Regions from separate parts of the Pradoshia sp. Z6_59 genome, predicted to be linked through region 1. Evidence: predicted binding sites of a transcription regulator. Region 1 holds the regulator's gene; the other holds the start of a gene.
What was found. The regulator Rex, encoded in region 1, represses fermentation and respiration genes when NADH is low (regulators of the CRP and FNR family bind a similar motif). The targets are predictions, from matches to a motif close to TTGTGAAATATTTCACAA.
Positions count from the first base shown of each region.

Region 1 (8,351 bases):
TATCGGAAATTAGGCTTTAAAGACGGTGGCATAAGAAAATTTTATTATACAGATAATATGGAAGATGCATTAGTAATGTGGGTGGAATTATGGTGAATAAAGAAAATCAAATTATATTAGGTATAGAGACCAGCTGTGATGAAACTGCAGCAGCAGTCATAAAAAATGGCCGAGAAATCCTTTCGAATGTTGTAGCTTCTCAAATCGAGAGCCATAAACGCTTTGGAGGAGTTGTACCTGAAATTGCTTCAAGGCATCATGTTGAAGCAATTACTCTTGTAGTTGAAGAGGCATTGGAGAAAGCAGAAATCTCTTGGGATGATCTCGATGGAATTGCAGTTACTGAAGGTCCAGGGTTAGTGGGAGCTCTCTTAATAGGCGTAAATGCGGCAAAAGCATTGGCTTTTGCTCATGGAATTCCGCTTATTAATGTACATCATATTGCTGGGCATATATATGCAAACAGAATTCTCACTGAGTTTTCCTTTCCCCTCCTTGCATTGGTTGTATCCGGTGGCCATACAGAGCTGGTATTGATGAAGGAACATGGAGCTTTTGATGTCATAGGAGAAACAAGAGATGATGCAGCTGGTGAAGCATATGATAAAGTAGCTCGTACGCTAAAGCTACCTTATCCGGGTGGCCCTTATATTGATCGACTTGCGCATGAAGGTCAGCCAACAGTTAAATTGCCTCGTGCATGGCTAGAAGAGGATTCATATGATTTTAGTTTCAGTGGATTAAAATCTGCTGTTATAAATACATTGCATAATGCCAACCAAAAAGGTGAAGTGATAGCTCCTGAGGACCTGGCTTGCAGCTTTCAGGAAAGTGTAATTGATGTCTTAGTAACTAAAACCGTAAAAGCAGCAGAAGAGTTCCAGGTTAAACAAGTACTGTTAGCTGGCGGTGTTGCTGCTAATAAAGGATTAAGAACTAAATTAGAAGAAGCTTTTAAAGACAAAAAGGAAGTAGAATTGATTATACCTCCGCTTTATTTATGTACAGATAATGCAGCAATGATTGCAGCAGCAGGTAGTATTGCATTTGAAAAAGGCAAAAGAGCTGCGATGGACTTGAATGCAAATCCAGGATTGATATTGGAATAAAAAATAAGAGGGTTACTTGTTTTTAAGTAATCCTCTTATTTTATTGGTAAAAAATTGATTGAAAAGTAAAAGCTCTCGAATAATTGTGGATAACTACGTGTTATCAACAGATTCTGTGGATAAAGTATTTGAAATCTGTGGATAATGTGGAAAAATCAAAATAAACCTGATTTTATAACTTTATTAATGTGGATAAAAATGTTGATAAAAACTAAGCCACCCCTAACTTGGTTTTTTATCATGTTTTATTCGTCTTGTAGAGAAGTCCACTCTTCCATTAATGCTTCTAATTCTTCTTCAGTTTTTGTAAGAGTTGTCTGGATTTCCAATGATTTCTCATGATCCTGATAGATTTCCGGGTCACATAATTGTGTATTTAAATCAGATATCCGTGTATCAAGTCCTTCAATTGAAGCTTCAATTTCCGCGATACGTCTTTGGCGTTGGCGCTCTTTCTTTTTAAGCTCCTTATCTTCCTGATACGTGGTTTTATCTGAAACAGGGCGATTGGAGATAGAATCCGTTGGTTTTTCCAGCTCAGCGAGTTCTGCTTGTTCTTGTTTTTTCTGTATATAGTAGTCATAATCCCCCAAATATTCAATTGTACCATCTGCTTTCATTTCCAATACTTTATCGGCAATTCGATTGATAAAGTAACGGTCGTGGGATACAAAGAGGAGAGTGCCTGAATAATCAACCAGTGCATTTTCAAGCACTAATTTACTGTCCAAATCCAAGTGGTTGGTCGGCTCATCTAAAATTAAAAGGTTGGCTTTTTGCATCATTAATTTTGAAAGAGCCAGTCGTGCTTTTTCACCACCGCTCAAGGTAGAGACAGTTTTCATTACATCGTCTCCGCTGAATAGAAAGTTCCCTAATATAGATCGGATATCCTTTTCAGGTTGGTTGGGGAAGTCATCCCATAACTCATTTAGCACAGTTTTGTTGGACGATAGATTAGCCTGCTCTTGATCATAATATCCGAGTATCACATTGGCACCGAGCTGGAAGTCTCCATGCAAAGCCGGAATTCTGTCAATCAATGTTTTTAATAAAGTAGATTTCCCTACTCCATTAGGACCAATCAGTGCAATGCTTTCTCCTCTCGTAATTCTGAAGTTCAAGTGGCTGGCAACAGGTGCATCATATCCAATAGACAAATCATTTGCCTGAAGAACTTCATTACCACTTTGCTTTTCAATCTCAAAGGTAAAATTGGCTGATTTTTCATCGCCCAAGGGCCGATCCATCACTTCCATACGCTGCAGGGCCTTTTGCCGGCTCTGGGCTCGTTTAGTTGTAGATGCTCTGGCCATGTTTCTTTGGACAAAATCCTTTAATTTTGCAATCTCATCCTGCTGTTTTTCATAAAGCTTTGCATTACGTTCGTATTCCTCTGCCTTTTGCTCTAAGTATTTGCTGTAATTCCCTGTATATTTCTTAATTGATGTTCGGGAAAGCTCCATTACTTGATTGACAACCTTATCAAGGAAATAACGATCATGGGAAACAATTAGGATAGCTCCAGGATATGATTGAAGGTAGCCTTCGAGCCAGCTCAATGTATCGATATCAAGATGGTTGGTCGGCTCGTCCAGAATCAGTAAATCAGGTTTCGTTAATAATAATTTACCTAGTGCAAGCCTGGTTTTTTGGCCGCCGCTTAAGGAATTAATAGATGTAGTATAATCATAATCCGAGAAACGCAGACCGTGTAAAACAGAACGTACATCTGCTTCCATTTGGTAACCGCCAGAATTTTTAAATTGCTCCTGGAGGCGATCGTAATCTTTTAATACCCGGTTATATTTTTGTTCATCATTGTAGACAGAAGGATCAGCCATAGATTTTTCCAATAATCTCAATTCATCTTCTTGTTTTTGTAAGCCTTCAAAAACAGAGATCATTTCATCCCAAATAGAGCGGTCGGATTGAAGACCGGTATTTTGAGCCAAATATCCAATCGAAACATCTTTTGGCTTATAGATCTCCCCACTGTCATGTGAAAGGTGACCGGCAATAATCTTAAGGAGGGTAGATTTACCTGCACCGTTTCTGCCAACAAGTGCAATACGGTCTTTCGTTTGAACTTCGAGCTTAATAGTAGATAAAATTGCTTCAGCTCCATAATATTTAGAAACATTATTAACTTGTAAAATAATCATATTCTCACCTCAAGAAGTACATACCTTAAGTGTAGCCTACTCTTGATAAGCACTGCAACTTAATAGAAAATTTGTGAATACTCACACAAAAATTACCAAAAATGATAGAAATATTATAGAATAGGAATAGGAGAATAAAGTTTCGGTAAATTTACGTACTTTATTAACCAAGGGAGGATCCCATATGATTGATATCGTAGAAGTAAACTGGAAACAAACAGAACTTCTATTGCATAGTCTTAGTATTATGCTTGAATATAAAATTAACGATATGTAACGAATTATCGATAAAAACGGCATATTGCACATAGCTCCGGAAGTTGGAATTATGGCAGCAAAGAAAACTTCTGATATAATTTCTATGTGGTACTCTGGCAGTGTAAGGATTAGATATTGATTTTATATGGAAAAAAGCTGAAAATATGAATAGATTAATTATTCGTGCAATCGGTAAAAACGAGAGTAAGCACCAACAGCTGTTTAAGCTGCTTTATTAACCGAATATGTTATGTACAAATCAATGGTTATTAGGAAACAATTTTTTATTGAAAAACTGGGGGTAAAACCAGTCCAGATTGTCAAAGGCAGTTTTGATATATGGAGTAACGATTGACTAAGAAAGAATAGGGAGAAGGGAATTAATTTTGCAGGAAAATACTAAAATACCGCAGGCTACAGCCAAACGACTTCCATTATATTATCGTTTTATACAAAATCTACACGCGTCAGGAAAACTACGAGTTTCCTCCGCAGAGCTAAGTGAAGCTGTTAAAGTAGATTCAGCTACTATACGAAGAGATTTCTCATACTTTGGAGCTTTAGGTAAAAAAGGGTATGGTTACAATGTTAATTATCTATTATCCTTCTTTAGGAAGACTCTCGATCAAGATGAGATTACAAAGGTAGCTCTAATTGGAGTCGGTAATCTTGGTACAGCTTTCTTAAATTATAATTTTATGAAAAATAATAATACAAAGATTGAAATGGCGTTTGATGTTTCCCCTGAAAAAGTAGGAACCCTTATAGGGGATGTTCCGCTCTATCATATGGATGAACTGGAGAAAAAACTTGAAAAGCAAGATATTAGTGTAGCCATTTTAACAGTTCCATCACAGGTTGCCCAATCTATTACAGATCGTTTAGTGGCTGCGAACATTAAGGCTATTTTAAACTTTACGCCGGCCCGTCTGAATGTGCCGGACAGTATTCGTGTCCATCATATTGACCTTGCAGTCGAATTGCAATCATTAGTATATTTTCTTAAACATTATCCATCTGGAAATACGGAAGAAACAGAATAAAAAATCTCGAAGGATTTCCCTCCGAGATTTTTTTTCTTATTCTTTTGGTTTTTCATTTTTCATTTTCTTAATTTGTTTATGAATCATCATCAAGCGGATTCCTGAACCAACATCAAGTGTAGCCAGTATGATCAGGAAATAGGTAAAGAAATCCCAACCGCTGCGTGATACATTTTGAACAGCGAAAAAGATAAAAATAGCACCTAAAATTAAGTAAGTTGTTGCCATATACAACGGTGAACGTCTCATAACAAACCTCCGATAAAGCTTTGAACTTTATTAAGCTCTTCCATATGTTTTAATATATCATCTTTATAAAGCGATTGTACGATTACAACTAGTGTATTCATAGTAATATGGGCAAAAATAGGAACTAGGATTCTCTTTGTTTTAACATATAAATAAGCAAATGTGAATCCCATTGCTGTATAAAGCAGGATATGTACAAATTCCATGTGAGCAACAGCAAAAATTAGTGAACTAATTAACGCGCTCAGGAAAAAATTCAATCGCTTGTGTAATGAACCAAAGATAATTTTCCTAAAGACAATCTCTTCTAAAAATGGCCCAAGTACAGAACTGACTACCATAACAAGCGGTACTGCTTCTATGAGACCCAATATATTCTGCGTATTTTCAGACCCGGTAGGAATACCAATAATTCGTTCGACATTACCAGCAACAGATTGTGAAAACAAGGCAAGAAATACTCCGCCAATTGCCCAGCTGATAGAAGCTCCCACACTTGCCTGATCGCTTAAGCTTCTATTGTTTTTTTCATGTCTCAAAAGGAATAGAGTAATGATTGAAGCCAAAATGAAACTTATAACAATCCAATACCCTGCGGCCAATACTTCTATTCGTTCCGTGGGGATATCCATATTCGATAAGAAAACTAGCATAATTGGGATACCAAGAATAGAAGAAAATTGCATGGCAATATAGGTAATGAGAATTGACCAGTAATATTTTTTCAAATAGAAAAACTCCCTTAATCTTTTATATAGATATTAGATTGCGTATATCTTTAATTTTAACCGTTTTTACCTCATAGTTACAATTGCAAAACATTTTCCTTCTCTTCATCTACCAAACTGAAATTAAAAGGATATTTAGACCTTATTTGGGTAAGATAAATAAATGGTGATAAAATTTAAAAATTTTAACTTATATTACTTGCAAATCAGTGTGTCTTTATTTAAACTATAAATTGTGTTAGCACTCAACGATGATGAGTGCTAATAAAAATGGAGATAACTTTAAGGAGGTAGTTTTACTTGTTAAAGCCACTAGGAGATCGCGTTGTGATTGAACTTGTCGCACAAGAGGAAAAAACTGCAAGCGGCATCGTGTTACCAGACACTGCCAAAGAAAAACCATCTGAAGGCAAAATTGTAGCGGTAGGAACAGGCCGTGTCCTTGAGAATGGTGAGCGAGTAGGATTGGAAGTATCTGAAGGCGATCATATTATCTTCTCTAAATACTCAGGTACAGAAATTAAATACGAAGGTAAAGAATACTTAATTTTACGTGAAAGCGACATTTTGGCCGTTATTGCTTAACGAAAATGTCGATTAAAAAATAAGACATAACAAAAAATTCGAGGAGGTAATTTACGTATGGCAAAAGATATTAAATTTAGTGAAGAAGCTCGCCGCGCTATGTTGCGTGGGGTAGACGCATTAGCTGATACAGTAAAAGTTACACTTGGACCAAAAGGACGTAACGTTGTTCTTGAAAAGAAATTCGGTTCCCCACTTATCACAAACGATGGTGTAACAATCGCAAAAGAAATCGAGCTTGAAGATGCGTTTGAAAACATGGGTGCTAAATTAGTTGCAGAAGTAGCAAGCAAAACAAATGAAATTGCTGGTGACGGTACAACTACTGCAACAGTTCTAGCGCAAGCTATGATTCGTGAAGGATTGAAAAACGTAACAGCTGGAGCTAACCCAATGGGCGTACGTAAAGGGATTGAAAAAGCTGTTGCTGTTGCAATTGAAGAATTACAAGCAATCTCCAAACCAATCGAAGGCAAAGAATCGATTGCACAAGTTGCTGCGATTTCTTCTGCTGACGAAGAAGTTGGCGCTCTAATTGCTGAAGCAATGGAACGCGTTGGTAACGACGGAGTTATCACAATCGAAGAATCCAAAGGATTCACAACTGAACTAGATGTAGTAGAAGGTATGCAATTCGACCGTGGATATTCTTCTCCATACATGGTAACAGATTCCGATAAAATGGAAGCTGTATTAGAAAATCCATACATCTTGATCACAGATAAGAAAATCTCTAACATCCAGGAAGTACTTCCTGTCCTTGAACAAGTTGTTCAACAAGGTAAACCTTTATTGCTAATCGCTGAGGATGTTGAAGGTGAAGCACAAGCAACTCTAGTTGTGAACAAACTTCGCGGAACATTCAATGCAGTAGCTGTTAAAGCTCCTGGATTCGGTGACCGTCGTAAAGCTATGCTTGAAGACATCGCTGCATTAACTGGCGGTGAAGTAATCACTGAAGAATTAGGCCGTGACCTTAAATCTGCTACATTAACTTCTCTTGGACGCGCTGCGAAAGTTGTTGTTACAAAAGAAACAACTACAATCGTTGAAGGTGCAGGAGAAACTAGCGAAATCGGTGCACGTATTAACCAAATTCGTTCCCAATTAGAAGAAACTACTTCTGAATTTGATAAAGAAAAATTACAAGAGCGTCTTGCTAAACTTGCTGGCGGCGTAGCCGTTATCAAAGTAGGTGCAGCAACTGAAACAGAATTGAAAGAGCGCAAACTTCGCATTGAAGATGCTCTAAACTCCACTCGTGCTGCTGTTGAAGAAGGTATCGTAGCAGGTGGTGGTACTGCACTTGTAAGTGTGTACAATAAAGTGGCTGCTATTGAACTTGAAGGTGATGCACAAACTGGTGTAAACATCGTACTTCGTGCTCTTGAAGAGCCAGTTCGCCAAATCGCTCACAACGCAGGTCTTGAAGGTTCTGTAGTTGTAGAACGTCTTAAAAAAGAAGAAATCGGCATTGGCTTCAATGCAGCTAATGGCCAATGGGTAAACATGATCGAATCCGGTATCGTGGACCCTACTAAAGTAACTCGTTCTGCACTTCAAAACGCAGCATCTGTTGCAGCTATGTTCTTAACTACTGAAGCAGTTGTTGCTGACAAGCCAGAACCAGCTGGTGCAGGCGGCGGAATGCCTGACATGGGTGGCATGGGCGGAATGGGCGGCATGATGTAATCAGCCCCAAACCCTTGATATATAAGGATTTTGAATAGGGGAAAAGAGAGATGCTAACATTTCTCGCCCGATTAGAGGCTTCTCATTAATTTATGAGAAGCCTCTTTTTATTTCTTTAAATAGTTTGGTAAAAATGAATTCTTCTTTTAGGAATTACACCACCAGTACCTATGTTTTTCCATATATAACTGTCTTGGAATTAAAATAACGCTATCTCGATATATATTTAAAAGAAACCAACTAACATTTGTATAGTTGTTTTTTATATTGCTTGTTAAAAGTTTGGAAGACTTAAGAATATAGATCTCTAAAACTTTTTTAATATAGTAAATAACAGAAGAGAAATCACCTTTTTTTTGGAGGTGTGGATGATGAGAAGGTTAAAGGGAATCGTGTATTTTAAAGATTAACAGGAGATAAAAAATTCATACAAAAATGTTAAGTTTGGTTTTTTAAAAATTTTATTGCTATAAAAAATTATGTTGATATAATAATAAAAGATAAAGAAACTCCTGAAAAGAT
Region 1 is NZ_JBZCPP010000017.1:68,532-76,882, reverse strand. It holds gene rimI (ribosomal protein S18-alanine N-acetyltransferase) at 1-96, shown strand, start outside; gene tsaD (tRNA (adenosine(37)-N6)-threonylcarbamoyltransferase complex transferase subunit TsaD) at 93-1,109, shown strand; gene AC4D4B_RS15570 (ABC-F family ATP-binding cassette domain-containing protein) at 1,355-3,274, opposite strand; gene AC4D4B_RS15565 (redox-sensing transcriptional repressor Rex) at 3,916-4,575, shown strand; gene AC4D4B_RS15560 (YdiK family protein) at 4,612-4,824, opposite strand; gene AC4D4B_RS15555 (CPBP family intramembrane glutamic endopeptidase) at 4,821-5,552, opposite strand; gene groES (co-chaperone GroES) at 5,853-6,137, shown strand; gene groL (chaperonin GroEL) at 6,195-7,829, shown strand.

Region 2 (8,351 bases), on a different contig from region 1:
TTGAATCAGGAAAAAATAAGTAGTGTTGCGAGAGTGTAGATGAAGTTCCAATTAAATAAAAATGGATAGAGTGATAAAAGTATGAATTTTAATAATAAATTTATTAAAAATACATACTTTTTTGTTTTTTTATCTACTTTTAATTATTTTAATATAATTTTTTGATAAAATAAAAAAAGAGATATTTTGCTTTTGATATTAATAGAATAGTAACTGCATGCAAGTAAATGATCCGTCCGGTTACTCGGCCTTATACTATATTCCTGCAAGGATGAGGCCCAATCGATCAGCATCAGGTATGTTTGTAAAATAATCTAAATGTCAATGGAGTGAAATAAGGTTAAGTAGAATCTTGCCTTAAAGGGATTTTTAGATTGTTATCAGCTCAAAACATATCTTGTTTGCAAGCTGAATTTAATAGAAGAATTGATAGAAACTGAACAATACATATAAGTGGGTGTTCGAATGAAAGCAAAAGCAATTCAATTATTAAGACAAGTTGACCTATTTTCGTGCTTATCAGAAAAAGAGATAAAGGAACTGGAGCCTTTTATATATGAAAGAACATATAAGAAGGGTCAATATCTATTTTTTGAAGGAGATCCGAGACTCAGGATATATATATTAATTGATGGCTTTGTAATGCTTGAAAAATCGAATCAGCAGGGTAGCTTATTATATACAAGTTACGTTAAAAAGAATACAGTCTTTCCTTATATGGGCTTATTTAAAAATGAGGACTACAATCATAGTGCCGTCGCAGAAACTGATATTCGGGTTTTCTATATGGTGGCAGATGCATTCGAAAGTATTGTATCAAAAAACTCTACACTTCTTAAAAAAGTAATCCTGCAAGTCAATGAATTACTTGCGGTACAAGAAAATCGAGTTAAAAATGTTATGACCCCGAGTGCACATGTAAGAGTGTTGAATACCATTGATTATTTAATGAATGATTTGGGTGAAGAAGAATCGGGGGTCATTCGTATTAATTGCCCAATTACAACAACCAAAATTTCTGTTATGTCCGGAACCTCCAGAGAAACCGTAAGTATGGTCGTAAATAAATTAAAGAAGGACCAGATTTTGTCTATAAAGGATCGAATGCTCCATATTCATAAACCTGAATATTTTGAAGAAGAGGTTATATGAGGGAATTTATGAACTGATTAATTGAAAATCTCTCCATCTCCCTACTATAATAGGAATATTAAACTGAAGGGATGGAGGGGTAATGTGGTCAAAACTTCCTATCATACACTGGGAGCAGTTATATTTATTTGGGGGTTAGTATTACAACTGAAATGGCCCGGTCAGGATGAAACTATAGGCCATCAACTGTTTCAAGCGTACTCTATTCCTGTTACAGCCGAGATTGGAATCTCTTATGTTTGGATTGTATCCATTATCATTCAGGTCAGCGGAATCTTGTTATTTTTGAAATGGCTATCTATGGAGCATCCCCGGATTTTAAAGAAATATACGCAATTTGAACCGGTATTCTTGGTTGTCTTATTGTTTGCTATTCCTTTTGTAATTAATAGTCTATTAAGTACTTCTGCCAAAACGTATATTTATGCTGCTGAGAATGGAGCTAATGCTATAGAATATTTGGAAAGCGAATGTACAATGGAAGAGCAGGATGAAGGTAATCTGTATGAATGCAAAATTATACTGCAAAATTATGAGCATCAATCACAGCAGGTAACGTTGCATTTTCCTGTTTCCGATTCTGTAAAGAAAGAAAAACAGGTAACAGCTTATTTACAGGTTCATGAAAAAAAGGAGATTAGAGTCCAATTTACAGCCGACGAATTAGCCGTTTTCGAAGGGGTACCTGAATTTACAATACAATCATAATGGACTGAACAAAAATAAGGAAAATATATCGGAGAACTGTTTCTATGGTAAACGGTTCTCCGATTTGTTTTTAGGTTAGTTAAGATTACATTTCCTGCGGTGCTTCCATTCCTAATAAATGCATACCTTCTTCAAGAACAATGGTAATTGATTTTATTAAAGCCAAGCGATTTTGCAATTCACTGTCATTCTCCAATATGCGTATATGTCCATAATAGCGATTAAAGGATTGAGCCAAGTCAATCAAGTATTTAGCAATAACGGATGGCTCCATTTTTTCGAAAGCCCGCTCAATCACGGATGGAAAGGCCAGCAAATGCTTTACAATATCAAAGCTATATTCATCACTTAAGCCTGCTGAAGCACTCGTAGGAGTGGATGCCTTTCTAAGAATCGAATGGGCACGAGCATTTGTATATTGTAAATAGGGACCGGTTTCACCTTCGAACTTTAGGATGTCCTCGAGCGAGAATTCAATATTATTCATACGGTCATTTTTCAAATCATTGAATATAACTGCTCCTACACCGACTTGTCTTGCAACCTCATCTTTGTTATTTAAATCAGGATTTTTATTTTCAATATTTTTACGAGCAAGCTCGATTGATTCGGCCAGCACTTCCTCGAGGAGGACAACTCTTCCTTTACGGGTCGACATTTTTTTGCCGTCTTTCATAATCATTCCGAATGGTACATGTGAAATGTCGTCAGCCCAGTCAAATCCAAGTTTCTTTAAAACAGCTTTAAGCTGTTTAAAATGTAAGGATTGTTCATTTCCGACTACATATACAGCCTTGGCAAAATCGTAGGTACGATGACGGTATAAAGCAGCTGATAAATCTCGTGTTACATAAAGAGTCGCGCCATCGGATTTTTTGATTAAGCAAGGTGTTAATCCCTCTTTCTCTAATTTGACTACCAGGGCACCTTGATCTTCTACAAGCAGGCCACTATTCTCAATTATTTCTATAACCTCTGCCATCTTATCATTATAAAAAGCTTCCCCATTAAAAGAGTCGAATTGAATGCCCAGCAGATCATATATTATCTCGAATTCCTTCAGGGATTCATCTCTGAACCATTCCCATAATTTCGTGGCTTCTTCGTCCCCATCCTCCAGCTTTTTGAACCAGTCACGTCCCTGTTGCTCTAGCTCAGGTTCTATTTCAGCTTTTTCATGAAAAGTAATATATAACTTTAAAAGTTCGCTGATGGGACTCTTTTTAACTTTTTCTTCATTTCCCCATGCTTTATAGGCTACAATTAATTTTCCAAATTGAGTGCCCCAATCACCAATATGATTAATTTTAACGGGAGTATAACCGCATTTTTTAACAATATTGGCTATAGAGGCTCCGATTACTGTGGAGCGAAGGTGCCCCATCGAAAAGGGCTTGGCGATATTGGGTGAAGACATATCAATTGCGATATTTTCCCCATTTCCAAGAGACAGTGAGCCGTAATGGTGTTGATCAGCTAATATCGCATTCATTACTTTTTCACTGATGAATTTTTTATCGAGGAAAAAGTTAACATATGGTCCTATAGCTTTTACATCCTCATAACGTTCATCCTTTAGTTGGTCAGCTAATGTTACTGCAATTTTCTGTGGAGATTGCTTCCATAGTTTTGCGAGAGTAAAACAGGGAAATGCCAAATCTCCATGTTCTTTGTTCTTTGGGATTTCGACCAAAGACAAGCATGTTTCAAGATTTAAGTCACCGTTTAGTACTTCATTCATATGAGAAGCTACATCTAATTTTATATCCATATCCTCAGCCTCCAGTAAAATATAATAAAAAAAGCCCGTCTCTTAAAAATCTTTAAGAGACGGGCTGTAAACCCGCGGTACCACTCTGCTTGTTCTAATGAACCACTTTAACTTTATAACGGAAAAGTCCGGCCCAAACTACTAAAGATGTTCGCATGAGCATTTCAGAAGCGCGTTCCTTAAAACCAATAATACCAGGCTCTCACTATTCCCGGCTCGCTATAATTTGTATTTTAAGTACTATTCTTCATCATAAATATTATCTTTATTAATTTATATACAAATAGTATAGAAATTCCGAATAGAAAGTCAATACATATTATTCTTTTGCATGAATATATTGCTCATCTATACACAAATGAGTATAAAATAGAATTATAGATCTTAGTAAAAGGAGTATTTTGTTATGAATAAGGAAAAAAGACTCGCTATTATTAAGCAGGTAATTCAGAATAATGAAATCAAAACTCAGGAACAGCTGGTCGAAGAATTATCTAAGCAAGGGTTGCATATTACCCAAGCTACCATTTCAAGAGATATTCGGGAATTAAGCCTAGTAAAATATCCATCTAAGACCGGAGGGACGAAGTATGGATTTATCGGAGATCATAAGTACAATGACACAATGAAACTACGAAAAAAAATGCAAGACGCATTATTAAATATTGAAAGAATAGAATATTTTATTATCCTAAAAGCATTACCTGGTCATGCTCACTCATTTGGGGCAATTTTAGATGAACTTGAGTGGGAAGAGAAAGCGGCAACTATATGTGGGAATGATACCTGTATGATTATTTGCCGTACAATCCATCAAGCAGAGGCCCTGGAAGAAAGGTTAAGAACAATTGCAAATTTATAAGAAATATTTTTTATATTTCAAGTATCATATGCAAAAAAATATACATAGTTATGCGAAATAATAGGAAATTACAGATAATTAATTGAATATTCATACATAAACTTTTCTATTTAAAGAGATTTGTGTGAAGATTTACACATTTTTTGTGTGTAAAAAATCACAAATCTCTTTTTTTCGTTCCTTTACACTAAAAATGTAAGAAAAATAAGGTGTGCAGGAGGAAAGGCAATATGACAAATCCAATTCATGTTACTTCTGAAATCGGCACTTTAAAAACTGTAATGTTAAAGCGTCCCGGAAAAGAAGTAGAAAATCTTACTCCGGAATATCTGGAGAGACTATTGTTTGATGATATTCCTTATTTGCCGATTATTCAGGAAGAGCACGATTATTTTGCTAATACACTAAGAGATCAAGGAATAGAAGTTTTATACCTTGAGAAGCTTGCTGCAGAATCTCTTACAAATCCTGAAGTGAAAGAGGAATTTGTTAGCCGCATGCTTGAAGAAAGCAATGCAAAGGTACAGGGTACATTTGAAAATCTTAAAGAGTATTTATTATCATTTTCAAATGAGGACATGGTTGACAAAATTATGTCCGGTATCCGCAAAAATGAACTGGAGATCAGCAAAAAAACACATTTGTATGAATTGATGGAAGACCATTATCCATTCTATACAGATCCAATGCCAAACCTTTATTTTACTCGTGACCCGGCAGCCGCAATTGGAAATGGATTAACGATTAATAACATGCGCGAACCTGCAAGACGCAGAGAATCCATGTTTATGGAATATATTATCAAGCATCATCCACGTTTTGCTGGTAAAGATGTTCCTGTATGGCTTGATCGTACTTACCATAACCCAATTGAGGGTGGAGATGAGCTTGTATTAAGCCCAGAAGTAGTAGCAATCGGTGTTTCTGCTAGAACATCTGCTAAAGCAATCGAAAAATTCGCGCTTAGCATCTTGAATAAACAAGATAAAGTTAAGAAAGTAGTAGCTATTGAAATACCAAAAAGCCGCGCATTTATGCATCTGGATACAGTATTTACAATGGTAGATTACAACAAGTTTACAATGCATCCGATGATTCAGGGACCTGGCGGTAAAATGAATATTTACATCCTAGAAAAAGGCGCAGATGAATTTAGTGTAAATATCACACACCGTACTGACATTAAAGAGGCTTTAAAAGAAGTGCTTAACTTGCCTGAACTTGAAATCATCCTTTGCGGTGACGGAGATGAAATCGCAGCTCCACGTGAACAGTGGAATGATGGTTCCAATACATTGGCGATTGCACCTGGTGTAGTTGTTACATATGACCGTAACTATATCTCAAATGAGTGCTTACGCAAACATGGTGTAAAAGTAATTGAAATCAAAAGCTCAGAATTGTCTCGTGGCCGTGGGGGCCCACGCTGCATGAGCATGCCGCTTGTACGTGAAGATATTTAATCAACATAAATAAAGTAAGTTATCTTGTGGGAGGAGTAAGTAGTAATGATTAAAACAAGACCAGACCTTAAAGGAAGAAGCTTCTTAGCAGAAAGAGATTTCACTGAAGAAGAATTCTTACATATGATTGACTTTGCAGCTGAGTTGAAAGCAAAGAAAAAACAAGGTATTCCACACCGTTATATGGAAGGCAAAAATATTGCCCTATTATTTGAAAAACCATCCACTCGTACACGTTGTGCTTTTACGGTAGCTTGTACTGATTTAGGTGCTCATCCTGAATATCTTGGAAAAGACGACATCCAACTTGGAAAAAAAGAGTCCATTGAAGATACTGCAAAAGTTTTGGGCCGTATGTTTGATGGTATCGAATTCCGTGGCTTTGAACATGCAAAAGTGGAATCTTTGGCGGAGCACTCCGGAGTTCCTGTATGGAATGGTCTTACAGACTTATGGCATCCAACTCAAACGTTAGCGGACTTCTTAACAGTAAAAGAAAATATTGGTCACTTAAAAGGCGTTAAATTCGTATACGTTGGGGATGGCCGTAACAACGTGGCAAACAGCTTGCTTGTTGGCGGTGCGAAGGTTGGTATGGATGTACGTATCTGTTCACCGGAATCTTTATTCCCGGAAGCATCTATCGTAGAACTTGCTAAGGAATTGGCAAAAGAGTCCCAAGGCCGTGTAACAATCACTTCTAACGTTGAAGAGGCAGTATCCGGCGCTGATGTTATCTACACAGATGTTTGGGTATCCATGGGAGAAGAAGACAAGTTCGCAGAACGTATCGCTCTATTAGCTCCATATCAAGTAAATATGGATATGATCAAAATGACTGGAAATGACAATGTAATCTTCTTACACTGCTTACCGGCATTCCATGACTTAGAAACTTCTTATGGTCGTACGATTCATGAAGAGCACGGATTAGCTGAAATGGAAGTTACAGATGAAGTCTTCCGCAGTAAGCATTCCAAAGTATTTGATCAAGCAGAAAACAGAATGCATACGATTAAATCTGTAATGGCATTGACATTAGGAAATATTGAATAAGTAGATGAGCAGGGAATTGGTTCTACACAATTCCCTGCTACCATTATCAAATTAAGAGGTGAAGAAAAATGGCAGAAGATAAAAAGATTGGCTTGTTTGCCTTAATTGCCATTGTAGTAGGTTCCATGATTGGTGGAGGTGCATTTAACCTTGCTTCAGATATGGCGGGTGCAGCTTCTCCTGGTGCGATTATTATTGGTTGGACAATTACTGGAATAGGGATGGTTGCGTTAGCGTTATCTTTCCAAAACTTGAATGATAAAAGACCGGATCTTGATGGTGGGGTTTACAGCTATGCTTCAGCTGGATTCGGTAAATTTATGGGATTCAACAGTGCGTGGGGTTACTGGCTGTCAGCATGGTTAGGTAACGTAGCATACGCTACACTGCTGTTCTCTTCCATTGGTTACTTTATTCCGATGTTTGAAGGTGGACAAAACATAGCTGCAATCATTGGTGCCAGCGTATTGCTATGGGCTGTGCATGCTTTAGTTTTACGAGGAGTTCATTCAGCAACACTTGTAAATACGATAACAACAATTGCAAAACTAGTTCCTATTTTCCTATTTATCATTATTGGTATTTTTGCTTTTAATGCTGATATTTTCTTAGACGATTTCTGGGGAACTGGTACTGGCTTCAAATTTAGTGATGTTATGTCCCAAACAAAGAGCACTATGCTTGTAACACTTTGGGTGTTCATTGGGGTTGAAGGAGCGGTTGTTTTATCCAGCCGTGCGAAAGACAAAAAGGATGTTGGTAAAGCGACTGTCATTGGTTTGATTAGTACGTTAATCATTTACGTATTAATTAATATTATGTCTATCGGTGCAATGAATCGTGCAGAAGTAGCCGGTTTGGCTAATCCGTCTATGGCATATGTGTTTGAAGAAATGGTAGGTCCATGGGGAGCAACATTCATCAATCTTGGATTAATAGTCTCTGTCCTAGGTGCTTGGTTGGGCTGGACATTGCTGGCATCCGAGATTCCTTACTTAGCAGGTAAGGATAAATTATTCCCTAAATGGTTTGCAAAAGTTAATAAAAATGGGGCTCCGTCTAATTCTTTATGGATTACAAATGGTCTGATTCAAGTGTTCCTATTGACATTCCTTGTATCTGAGCAAGCTTATAACTTTGCATTTTCATTGGCATCTTCAGCTATTTTAATTCCGTATGCATTTACAGCATTCTATCAATTGAAATATTCCTTACAAGATACTGCCGCAGATCGCGTGAAAAACATTATTGTTGGTATTGTGGCAAGTGTATATGGTGTTTGGATGGTTTATGCAGCCGGTATTGGATACTTACTATTAACTATGCTTTTATATGCACC
Region 2 is NZ_JBZCPP010000003.1:122,861-131,211, forward strand. It holds gene AC4D4B_RS04635 (GGDEF domain-containing protein) at 1-39, shown strand, start outside; gene AC4D4B_RS04640 (Crp/Fnr family transcriptional regulator) at 466-1,152, shown strand; gene AC4D4B_RS04645 (hypothetical protein) at 1,237-1,860, shown strand; gene argS (arginine--tRNA ligase) at 1,946-3,631, opposite strand; T-box leader at 3,684-3,894, opposite strand; gene argR (arginine repressor) at 4,038-4,493, shown strand; gene arcA (arginine deiminase) at 4,724-5,956, shown strand; gene argF (ornithine carbamoyltransferase) at 6,002-7,012, shown strand; gene arcD (arginine-ornithine antiporter) at 7,081-8,351, shown strand, end outside.
Region 2: the regulator Rex is predicted to act here: its motif matches at 4,616-4,633, upstream of arcA (arginine deiminase).